2 regions of the Polymorphospora sp. A560 genome follow, and region 2 is predicted to be linked to the other one. Evidence: riboswitches for the same ligand, from Rfam matches in the RefSeq annotation. Region 2 holds a riboswitch; the other holds the start of a gene.
What was found. Region 2 has a riboswitch for cyclic di-AMP ahead of QCD66_RS00355 (NlpC/P60 family protein). Riboswitches for the same ligand answer to the same signal wherever they lie in the genome.
Positions count from the first base shown of each region.

Region 1: another riboswitch for cyclic di-AMP. It lies ahead of QCD66_RS02075 (coiled-coil domain-containing protein); the one in region 2 lies ahead of QCD66_RS00355 (NlpC/P60 family protein).

Region 1 covers NZ_CP122282.1:441,725-447,181, forward strand. Annotated here, with positions in the region: gene QCD66_RS02060 (TerD family protein) at 1-101, opposite strand, end outside; gene QCD66_RS02065 (glycoside hydrolase family 19 protein) at 395-1,474, shown strand; gene QCD66_RS02070 (hypothetical protein) at 1,541-1,984, opposite strand; cyclic di-AMP (ydaO/yuaA leader) riboswitch at 2,262-2,393, shown strand; gene QCD66_RS02075 (coiled-coil domain-containing protein) at 2,398-3,435, shown strand; gene QCD66_RS02080 (glycoside hydrolase family 65 protein) at 3,489-5,457, opposite strand, start outside.
Region 2 covers NZ_CP122282.1:79,086-84,542, forward strand. Annotated here, with positions in the region: gene QCD66_RS00345 (NlpC/P60 family protein) at 1-374, shown strand, start outside; gene QCD66_RS00350 (N-acetylmuramoyl-L-alanine amidase) at 434-2,422, opposite strand; cyclic di-AMP (ydaO/yuaA leader) riboswitch at 2,652-2,790, shown strand; gene QCD66_RS00355 (NlpC/P60 family protein) at 2,806-3,849, shown strand; gene dcd (dCTP deaminase) at 3,911-4,489, opposite strand; gene QCD66_RS00365 (pyridoxamine 5'-phosphate oxidase family protein) at 4,613-5,122, shown strand; tRNA gene QCD66_RS00370 (tRNA-Gly) at 5,255-5,328, shown strand.

The DNA of each region.
Region 1 (5,457 bases), 360 kb from region 2:
GCGTCCACGTCGGGTACGCCGGCGCCGGCGGTCCAACTCGGCACGAGCCGTACCCGGGTCGGCGTGAGTGCTGTGCTGGCTCCGTCGGCCAGCGGTGACATGGGTGGCTCCTCGTGCTCGGGGTCGTTCGACCGTATTGGGCACCGTGCGGCGAAGAGTATTTATCTAGATCATCTCGGCCGTTGGGCAGCTCGGTCGGTCCATCCGGTTCGCCCCGCAACCGGCCGTGCGGTGCGGCCCGGTGGCGTCTCCTCGCCGGATGACCTCGGCCGGTGCCGTCGTGCGCCCCGCGTATGCCCGGGGCTCGATCCCCTTGCGTTGGCCGACGGAATAGGTTAGTAAAGTTTATTAAAAGATGGCTGTCTAAGTCTGCTGTAACGAGGAGAGTGATTACGTGTCCAGAAAACGCACGATCGCGTCGCTGGCCGCACTCGCGGTCGCGGTCGCCCTGGCCGTCGTCGTACCGATGTCGTCCGCGTCCGCCGCGACCTGCGCGACCGCCTGGAACTCCTCGGCGGTCTACACCGGAGGCATGACCGCCTCCCACAACGGCCGTAACTGGCAGGCCAAGTGGTGGACGCAGGGCGAGGCGCCCAGCACCGGTGGCTCCGGCGTCTGGGCCGACCAGGGCACCTGCGGAGGCGGCACCCAGCCGCCGCCGGGCACCAACTGCAACCACCCCGCCTGGGTCGCCGGCCAGTGGTACCCGGCCGGCTCGATCGTCCGCTACACCAACGGCCAGTACTACCGGGCCAAGCACGAGAATCCCGGGTACGACCCGATCATCAGCACCTGGTACTGGGAGCCCTACTCCTGCGGCGGGCAGCCGCCCACCACCCCGCCGGGCGGCAACACCGGCTTCGTGGTCAGCCAGGCGCAGTTCAACCAGATGTTCCCGAGCCGGAACGGCTTCTACACCTACAGCGGGCTGACCGCCGCGCTGAGCGCGTACCCGGGCTTCGCCAAGACCGGTGACGAGACCACCCGGCGGCGCGAGGCGGCGGCCTTCCTGGCCAACGTCAACCATGAGACCGGCGGGCTGGTCCACATCGTCGAGCAGAACCAGGCCAACTACCCGCACTACTGCGACACCAGCCAGCCGTACGGCTGCCCGGCCGGCCAGGCCGCCTACTACGGCCGCGGCCCCGTGCAGTTGAGCTGGAACTTCAACTACAAGGCGGCCGGCGACGCGCTTGGCCTGCCGCTGCTCACCAACCCGTGGCTGGTGCAGAACGACGCGGCCGTGGCCTGGAAGACGGCGCTGTGGTACTGGAACACCCAGTCGGGTCCGGGCACGATGACCCCGCACCACGCGATGGTCAACGGGATCGGTTTCGGTGAGACGATCCGCAGCATCAACGGCGCGCTGGAGTGCAACGGCCGCAACCCGGCCACGGTGCAGAGTCGGGTGAACGCCTACCAGCGGTTCGTCCAGATCCTCGGCACCACGCCCGGCAACAACCTCTACTGCTGAGACCGCGCGGGCCGGCGGCGGACAGGTCCGCCGCCGGCCCGCGATCCGGTGGGTGCCGGGCTCCGGTCAGCGTCCGCCGCGTCCCGGCCCCGGCCCGAACCCGCCGCCCTTGCCCCCGAACACGCCGGCCTCGGCGCCCGCGATGATCGCGTCGGCCTGCTCCCGGGTCAGCTTGCCTTCCTCGACCGCCGCGTCGAGCCGCTCCTTGAGCTTCGCCTGCCGCTCCTGCTCGGCCCCGGTGCGCAGGTCACCCTGCACCTTCTCCAGCGCGGCGCTGACCTTCTCCACGTCGACGCCGAGTTCGGCGGCCAGCCCCTCGGCGAGCTGCCGGTTGTGCTCGGCCCGCCGTTCCTCGTGCTGCTCCGTCCGGGACGGCGCGCTGGAGGACGACGTCGACGGCGCGGGTGTCGGATCCTCGGCGAGGGCCACGGTCGGTACGGCCACCGCCAGAGCGAGCACCCCGGCCGCACCGAGGCCGACGAGTGCCGCCTTCCTGGGGACGATCTGCATGATCACTTTCCTCCGATTGGTAACGGTTGGACGGTTTACCGGGATTCACCATGAGTCGTGCCGCTGGGCGCCGGCCATGTGGAACCTGTCAGCAAGCTGGCAAGTCACCGCCCGGCAGCCGCCGGCGGCCGGCTCGACCGACCAACAGACATCACCGAAAGTCGTTGTCCTGTAACGCATCCGCCCTGGTAGTGGCTCGGTGGTTCCGGAGCGACGGACCCGAACCATCCGGTAGGCTGGCCCGCGGTCTCCGCCCGGCGGCGCCCATCGGCGCCGGTGGTGACCGCCGCCCAATCGCCGCGAGGCGAGCCGGGGAACCAGGTGTCCCGGGGTGAATCCGCGCCAGCGGTAGGGATCCTTCCGTCCCGAACCCGTCAGCTAACCCGGTCGGCGGCAGATGGGAGGAACGGTAGATGACGTCATTCCAGCGTCGGCGGCAGTCGCTGCCCGTCACGCTCGTGACCGCCGTAGCCGTGCTCATCGGCTTGGCGGTCGCCCCCGGCACGGCACACGCCGAGCCAACTTCCGCACCGACGACGCCCGGCGACGAGGGTGAGAACCCGTTGCTGCGCGACGTGATGGAAGCCACCAGCCGTGGCTACGTCGAGGCGAAGACGGCGGTCGACAACTCACGCAAGCGCCAGCTGCAGCTCACCCTCGAACTGCAGAAGGTCGAAAAGCAGATCGAGATGCTCCAGCCCGAGATCGGCCAGGTGGCGGCCAACGCCTACCGGATGGGCCGCATCGGGCCGATGATGATGCTGCTCAACAGCGCGTCGCCCGAGGACTTCCTCGACCGCGCCGAGAGCCTCGACGCCCTCGCCCAGCACGACAACCGGAAGATGCGCGAACTCAACGCCGCGCTCGACCAGGCCAACCGGGCCAAGGCCGCGATCGACCAGGCCGTCACCGAGGAGCAGCAGCAACTCGAGGTCATGGCGAAGAAAAAGGCCGAGACCGAGAAGGCGCTCCGGCTGGCCGGCGGCGCCTCGACCGGCGGGTTCGTCAACGCGACCTCGCCGATCGCCGCGCAGGCCCCGCGCAACCGCGATGGATCGTGGCCGGCACAGTCGTGCAACCAGAACGACCCGACGACCTCGGGATGCATCACCGCGCGTACCCTGCACGCGCTCAAGGAGACCCAGAAGGCCGGGTTCAACTGGTACGTCTCCTGCTACCGCCCCGGTGGGCCGTACGAGCACCCCAAGGGACGCGCCTGCGACTTCTCTTCCCAGAAGAAGGGCTTCGGCGGCGTCGCGCAGGGTGAGAACAGGTTGTACGGCAACAACCTGGCCGCGTTCCTGGTCCGCAACGCCGACCGGCTCGGCATCCTCTACGTCATCTGGTTCAAACAGGTCTGGCTACCGGCGATCGGCTGGAAGTCGTACAGCGGCGCCTACGGCGACCCGAACACCGACCACACGAACCACGTGCACCTGTCCCTGCTGTAGGGACACTCACGCCGGAGCCGGGTCGCCTGCGCGACCCGGCTCCGGCGTATCCGTCACAGCTCGCCCAGCGCCGACCGGCGGGCCGGGGCACGCCCCGGCGGCTGGCGGGGCGGCGGCCCCGCCGGCGGAGCCGCCGGGATCGGCAGGGTCACCGGATCGTCACAGGTCACCGTGACCTCCTCACCGTGGTGCCGCAACTCCAGCCGGGTGTCGTCGTCGCCGTCCCGCAGCGCGTACGTCACCTCGTGCGGCCGCACGTCGACCCGCAGCCGCCGGCCGTGCCACATCAACGAGAACTCCAGCCGGCCGATCCGGCTCGGCAGCCGGGGCGCGAACGACAACCGGCCGTCGTGGTCACGCATCCCGCCGAGCCCGGCCACCAGCGCGATCCACGCCCCCGCCAGCGACGCCACATGCACCCCGTCGCGGGTGTTCTGGTGGATGTCGTGCAGATCCATCAGGGCGGCCTCGCCCAGATAGTCGTGGGCGAGTTCGAGATGGCCCGTCTCGGCGGCCAGCACCGACTGGGTGCACGCCGACAGCGACGAGTCGCGAACCGTACGACGCTCGTAGTAGACGAAGTTGCGCGCCTTCTCCTCGGCGGTGAACGCGTCGCCGCGCAGGTGCATCGCCATCACCAGGTCGGCCTGCTTGACCACCTGCTTGCGGTAGAGGTCGAAGTACGGGTGGTTGAGCAGCAGCGGGTACTTGTCCGGCGGGGTCGCGGCGAAGTCCCACTCCTGGTAGCGGGTGAAGCCCTCCACCTGCGGGTGCACGCCCAGCTCCTCGTCGTACGGCACGTACATCGACCCGGCCGCGTCCCGCCACGCGGCGGTCTCCTCGTCGTCGACGCCGAGCCGCCACGCCTCCTCGCTGTGCCGCTGCACCGCCTCCGCGGCGGCCAGCAGGTTCCGCTGCGCCATCAGGTTCGTGTAGACGTTGTCGTCCTTCACCGCCGTGTACTCGTCCGGCCCGGTGACCCCGTCGATGTGGAACCGGCCGTGCCGGTCGTGGTGGCCCAGCGACCGCCACAACCGCGCCGTCTCCACCAGCAGCTCCAGGCCGATCTCGCGCTCGAACTCGGTGTCCCCGGTCGCCTGCACGTAGCGGCGGACGGCGTCGGCGATGTCGGCGCCGATGTGGAAGCCGGCGGTGCCCGCCGGCCAGTACGCCGAACACTCGTGGCCCCGGATCGTCCGCCACGGGAACGCCGCCCCGTGCAGGTCGAGGGTCCGGGCCCGGTCCCGGGCCAGGTCCAGGGTGGCGTGCCGCCAGCGCAGGGCGTGCGCCACCGCGGCCGGCTGGGTGTACGTCAGCACCGGCAGCACGAACGTCTCGGTGTCCCAGAAGACGTGGCCGTCGTAGCCCGGACCGGTCAGGCCCTTCGCGGCGATCGGCCGCGACTCGGCCCGCGCGCCGGCCTGCAACACGTGGAACAGCCCGAACCGCACCGCCTGCTGCACCTCGGGATCACCCTCGACCCGCACGTCGGACGCGTCCCAGAAGTCGTCGAGGTATTCGCGCTGCTCGCGGACCAGCCCCTCCCAACCGGAGTAGCGGGCCCCGGCCAGCGCACCGCCGACCTGGTCCCGCAGCGCGGGCCGGGACCGCCGGCTGGACCAGCCGTACGTCAGGTACTTGACCATCCGCAGCCGCTGGCCCGGACGGAGCGCCACCGCGACCGTCGTACGGGCCCAGTCCTCGTACGCCTCGGTGGTCACCTTGGTGCGTTCCGGCCCGTCGACCTCGTGCCCCATCGCGGCGGCCAGCCGCAGCCCGCTCCGCTTGGTCCGGTGGATCAGCAGGCCACCGTCCTCGTAGACCAGCCGCTCCTCGGCCTGCAACGGCGACTCCAGTACGGCGGCGACCCGCGGGTCCTTCGCCTGCGCCGGCAGTTCCTCGTTGGCGACCAGTTCGGACTGCACGATCAGCCGCACCGGTTCGTCGACCGGTTCGATCTCGTAGCAGATCGCCGCGACCGCCCGTTGGGTGAACGACACCAGCCGGGTGCTGCGGATCCGG
Region 2 (5,457 bases):
GTACCTGCCCGACCAACCACCCGAACCGTGCCGTGGCCACCGCCTGCGCCCAGATCGGCAAGCCGTACGTGTGGGGCGCGGCCGGTCCGAACTCCTTCGACTGCTCCGGCCTGACCCAGTACGCGTGGGCCCGGGCCGGCGTGTCCCTGCCGCACTACACCGGCGCGCAGTGGAACCGCGGAACCGCGGTGAGCCGGGCCGATGCCAAAGCCGGAGACCTGGTCTTCTTCGGTAGCGACCTGAGCCACGTGGGCATCTATCTCGGCAACGGGGTCACGGTGCACGCCCCCCGGGCCGGCCTACCGGTGCAGATGGCGAGCATCGACCAGATGGGCAAGCCGGTCGTCGGCTTCCGGCGCGTCGGAACCGGATAGGCACCTGTTCCCACGAATCGGCCCCCGCTCCCGGCGGGGGCCGATTCTTTTGGAACGGGTCAGCGCGGAGCGCCGACTGGTGACATGAGGATCTGTACGTCCTCCCGGTCCACGTACATGAACCGGTGTCCGAACTGGATCTGCACGTACGTCTTCTCGCCGCGGATCACCGTCCAGTCGCCGGGCGAGTTGCCCTCGTACGTGCTGGCCCGGTAGTACTCGCTGCCCAGCACGTCACCGACGGCGTACCGTTCGCCGGCCTTCATCGTGTACTGCAACGGGGAGATCGTCTGGTAGGGCACCCCCGCCGGGTACGCCGCCGCCTCGGGGTAGGCACGGCCGTACAGCGGGATGGTGTCCTTGCCGGGCTTCGGGGTGGCGACCAGGCCGATCGACCACTTGCCGTTCGGCGCCGACGGCGGATTGTGGAACCACGCCTTCTGCCCGAGATACCAGATCGCCGTCCAGTCGCCGCGCCGCTCGGCGATCGCGTACGTCTGCCCTGCCGACGCCCGCGCTCCGTGGTCGGAGATGTGCATCGTGTTCGGCGTACCGTCGGGGCGCTTCGCCAGGTCGTTGACGAGCGGGGCGTCCGGGCTCGGCGCGCTGCGCAGGATCACCGACGACGAGCCGCGCGACGGGCACGGTACGCCCGCGACCTCGCAGCCGGTGAACGCCGGCCGGTTCGTCGCGAAGTCCGGGTCGATCGTGACCAGGCCGGTACGGTGCGTGCCGGTGCTCCAGAACGGCGCCTTCAGCAGGTCGAAGTAGTGCGACCAGTTCCAGTACGGGCCCGGGTCCCAGTGCATGCTGCCCATGTTGCTGGCGAGCGTGCCGGGCACGTTGTCGTGCCCGATGATGTGCTGCCGGTCGAGCGGGATGCCGAGCCGCAGCGCCAGGTGCCGCACCAGCTTGGCGGAGGTGCGGTACATCGCCTCGGTGTACCAGGTGCCCTGGGCGGCGAAGCCCTCGTGTTCCAGGCCGATCGCCTTGGCGTTGACGAACCAGTTGCCGGCGTGCCAGCCGACGTCCTTGGCCTTCAGGTGCTGGGCGATGTGCCCGTCGACCGAGCGCAGCGTGTAGTGCCAGCTCACCCAGTTCTTGTCCTGGGCCAGCCGGGTCGTGCCGGCGAAGTAGCCCTCGGCGTCGTGGATGACGATGTACTCGATCTTCTGCTGGGCCGGGCGGTTGCCCTTGTCGTGGTTGCCGTAGCTGGTCGGGACCGTTCCGTCGCCGCGCAGTTCGTACGGCGCCGGCAGCCACTCGCAGGAGATGTCGTCCGGGCACTCCAGCCCGTCCGGGCGGGCCAGCTTGCGCAGGCCGAGCCGGTCCAGCCAGGACGTCGCCGGGGTGAGGCCGGCGTGCCGGGCCAGACTGACCTGGTGGCCGTCGTCGGTCCGCCGGGTCGCGCCGGTACGGATCGTCGAGTAGACCTCGTCGGCGAAGGCGGCCGCCGCGTCACGGGTGTCGGCGCCGGAGTAGCGCGCGACCGCGCCGTACCAGTCGGCCGGGTCGCTGCCGGCACCCTGCGGGGCACCCAGTTCCCGCTGGTACGCGGCGAGCAGCGCGGCGCCGCCGCGGATGTTGACCACCGGGTCGGTACGCAGCGCCTCGGCTCCGGCCCCGGTCAGTCCGGCGGCGGTGCCGAGGGTACGCAGCGCCGCCTCGTCCGGCGGGTTCGGCGCGGGGTGTTCGAGTTCGATCGCCTCGCGGGAGGTGTCGCCGCGCGGGTCCTCGTGGGTGCCGTGGTGACCGGGTACCGGCAGGCTCGCCACGTGCGCGGCGTCGGTGAGGTGCATCGGGCCGTACCCGCCGCTCGTGCTCGGCGTGCCGGCGTTGGTGTCCCAGCGCGACTGCAGGTACGACACGCCGAGCAGGATGCTCTCCGGTACGCCGTACTCGGCGGACGCGGCGGCGTACTGCTGCTGTCTGGTATCGGTCGGGGCTGGCACGGCGGGTGCCGGGCTGACCGGCACGAGCGTCGCGGCGCCGACGACCGCGACGCTGAGCAGGATCCGCCTGCCCGTCGGCTTGGTGAGACGCTGCATCGAACCTCCAGTCGGATTGATCTATGTCGTCACCTTCGTCCGTGTGGCCGCTCCCGTCAATGGATTCCGGACGATGTCTGCGTACTGTAGGAAACTTTCATGCCTGACTGACTGCGACAGGCTTGACACGCAACGGATTTCACAGGTCCGGTGGTTGCGCATTGATAACGACGCTGCCTAATGTGATGAACCGTCGAGCGGGATCCGGCCATCCACCAGGGATGGCGTCGACTCGACACCGCCGAGTCACAACAAGGTCGTGAGCCGGGGACCCAGAAGTAACCGGGGTGAATCCGCAGACTTGCGGTAGGGCGCAACTCTCCCGCCCGAACCCGTCAGCTAACCCGGTAGGCGGTCCGTAAGGAGAAGGAGCACCGACCCCGGTGGCTGATCATGCACCGTGGCGCCGACTCTTCCGGCCGGCGACCGCCGGCCGACCGCCGGCCCTGCCACGTCTCCGCCGGTTGACCAGGACAACCGTCTTCGTCGCCGTCGCCAGTGTCGCCATCGTCCTCTTCGGAGCGGTACCCGCCCAGGCCGAGCCGACCGTCGCCGAGATCGAAGCCCAGATCGACAAGTCGTGGAGCCAGCTCGAGCCGGTGATCGAGCAACACAACGCCACCCGCGAGCAACTGGCGACGAAGAAGAAGCAGGCCGACGCCCTCGCCGCGAAGATCGCCCCGCTTCAGCTCCAGGTCGACCTGGCCATGGAACGCGTCGGTCAGTTCGCGACCCGCGCCTACAAGGGCGGCAACACGTCGGCGTTGAACTCGATTCTCACCAACGGCTCGCCGCAGACCCTCGCCGACCAGCTAGAACTGCTCGACCAGTTCGCCCGCCGGCAGGCCCGCGACATCCAGAGCGTGGTCGACCTCAAGGCGCAGTACACGGCGCAGAAGGGCCCGCTCGACACCCTCGTCGCCCAGCTCACCACGACCGAGGCCGAGCTGGCAGCCAAGACCAAGCAGATCAACGCGGACATCAAGAAGCTCCAGGAGCTGCGGCTCAAGGCGTACGGCACCTCCGGCGGCCTCGGCTCGCTGCGTCCGGCGCCCTGTCCGGCGACGTACCCGGGTGGGCCGGCCAGCACGGTCGCGAAGTTCGCCTGCTCCCAGATCGGCAAGCCCTACGTCTGGGGCGCCTCCGGGCCGAACGGCTACGACTGCTCCGGTCTGATGCTCGCCGCCTGGGGCAAGGTCGGCGTACGACTGCCGCACAACGCCGCCGCCCAGCGCCGGACGATGCCCTCGATCAGCCGCTCCGAGCTGCGCCCCGGTGACTTCGTCTTCTACAACTCCGACCTCAGCCACGTCGGCATGTACGTCGGCAACGGCTGGCTGGTGCACGCCTCCCAGGCCGGCGTACCGGTCCTGATGAAGCGCTACGACAACGGCACGATCCACAGCTTCGGCCGCCCCAGGATGTGACGGCGAGGCCAAAAGGGGCGGCTCCCTCGACGGGAGGCGCCCCTTTTGCTGTCTTCGTGCCTCAGCGGACCGGCCAGGTCCGCCAGTTCTGCCACGAGCGGCTCGGCGTCGGTCCACGCTGCCCCTGGTAGCGCGAACCGTAGACCGCCGACCCGTACGGGTGCTCGGCCGGCGACGACAGCCGGAAGATGCAGAGTTGGCCGATCTTCATCCCCGGCCAGAGCGTGATCGGCAGGTTGGCCACGTTGGACAGCTCCAGCGTCACGTGCCCGGAGAAGCCCGGATCGATGAAGCCGGCCGTCGAATGCGTCAGCAGGCCGAGCCGGCCGAGGCTCGACTTGCCCTCCAACCGTCCGGCGAGCTGGTCGCCGAGGGAGATCACCTCGAGCGTCGACGCGAGCACGAACTCGCCCGGATGCAGCACGAACGGCTCCCCGTCCGGTACCTCGACAGCCGAGGTCAGGTCATCCTGCTGCACCGACGGGTCGATGTGCGTGTAGAGGTGGTTGTTGAACACCCGGAAGAGCCGGTCGAGCCGTACGTCGATACTCGACGGCTGGACCAGCGCCGGATCGAACGGCTCCAGCGCCAGGGCGCCCGCCTTGATCTCACTGACGAGGTCGCGGTCGGAGAGCAGCATCGTCACACCATAGCGAGCCGGTCTGGGTGGGTCGGCGGCCCGCCCCGCCGGTTCGGGCAGATTGTGCTGGTCAGATCCGCGGTTCGTTACCCGTGTCGTACAGATGTTCGATAGAATTCCGGTATGGCTACCTGGACCGAGTTCGCCGCCGACGAGCCCCGACTCGCCGAAGCGATCCGTTCGCTGATGCACCAGTACGGCCCCGGCCTGGGCTACCTGGCCACCGTCCGGGCCGACGGCGGGCCGCGCGTACACCCCGTCGCCCCGGTGATCACCGACGAGGGCCTCTTCTGCTTCGTCGTCGACTCACCCAAACGCCGCGACCTGGAGCGCGACGGCCGGTACGCCCTGCACTCGTTCCCCCCGGAGGACAGCGACGACGAAGCCTACGTCGCCGGCCGCGCCCGTCCCGTGACCGACCAGGCACGGGTCGCCCGGCTGGCCGACACCCTGCGCGCCACCGACGACGTCGACTGGCGCCTCTTCGAGTTCAGCATCGAGGTCGCGATGGTCGCCCGCCACGGCCAGTCCGGCGCCACCCCGCTGACGGCGGACCCGGCCGGCCGTCCCGAAGTCCGACTCTGGCTGGACCCCGCGACGTCGCCGGCCGTGGCGACCCAGTTGGCCGCCTGAGCCCACCCCATCCCCCGAAGATCCGCGTGGCCAGGGGCCGGCGCCCGCCCAACGTGCGCCCACCCCCTGGTCACGCGGATCGGGAGGGGTCCGTGCGTCAGCGCAGCCGACCAGGTACAGTGAGGTCCGCTCGCGGGTGTAGTTCAATGGCAGAACATCAGCTTCCCAAGCTGACAGTGCGGGTTCGATTCCCGTCACCCGCTCCAGACAAAGCCCTGGCCAGGACGCAAGTCTCAGCCAGGGCTTCGGCCTTTCCAGATCAGCGATCATGGGTACGCGCGCCGCCGAGCGGTGCACCACGAACTGGTGGAACGTCTCGGTCAATGCTCACCCCC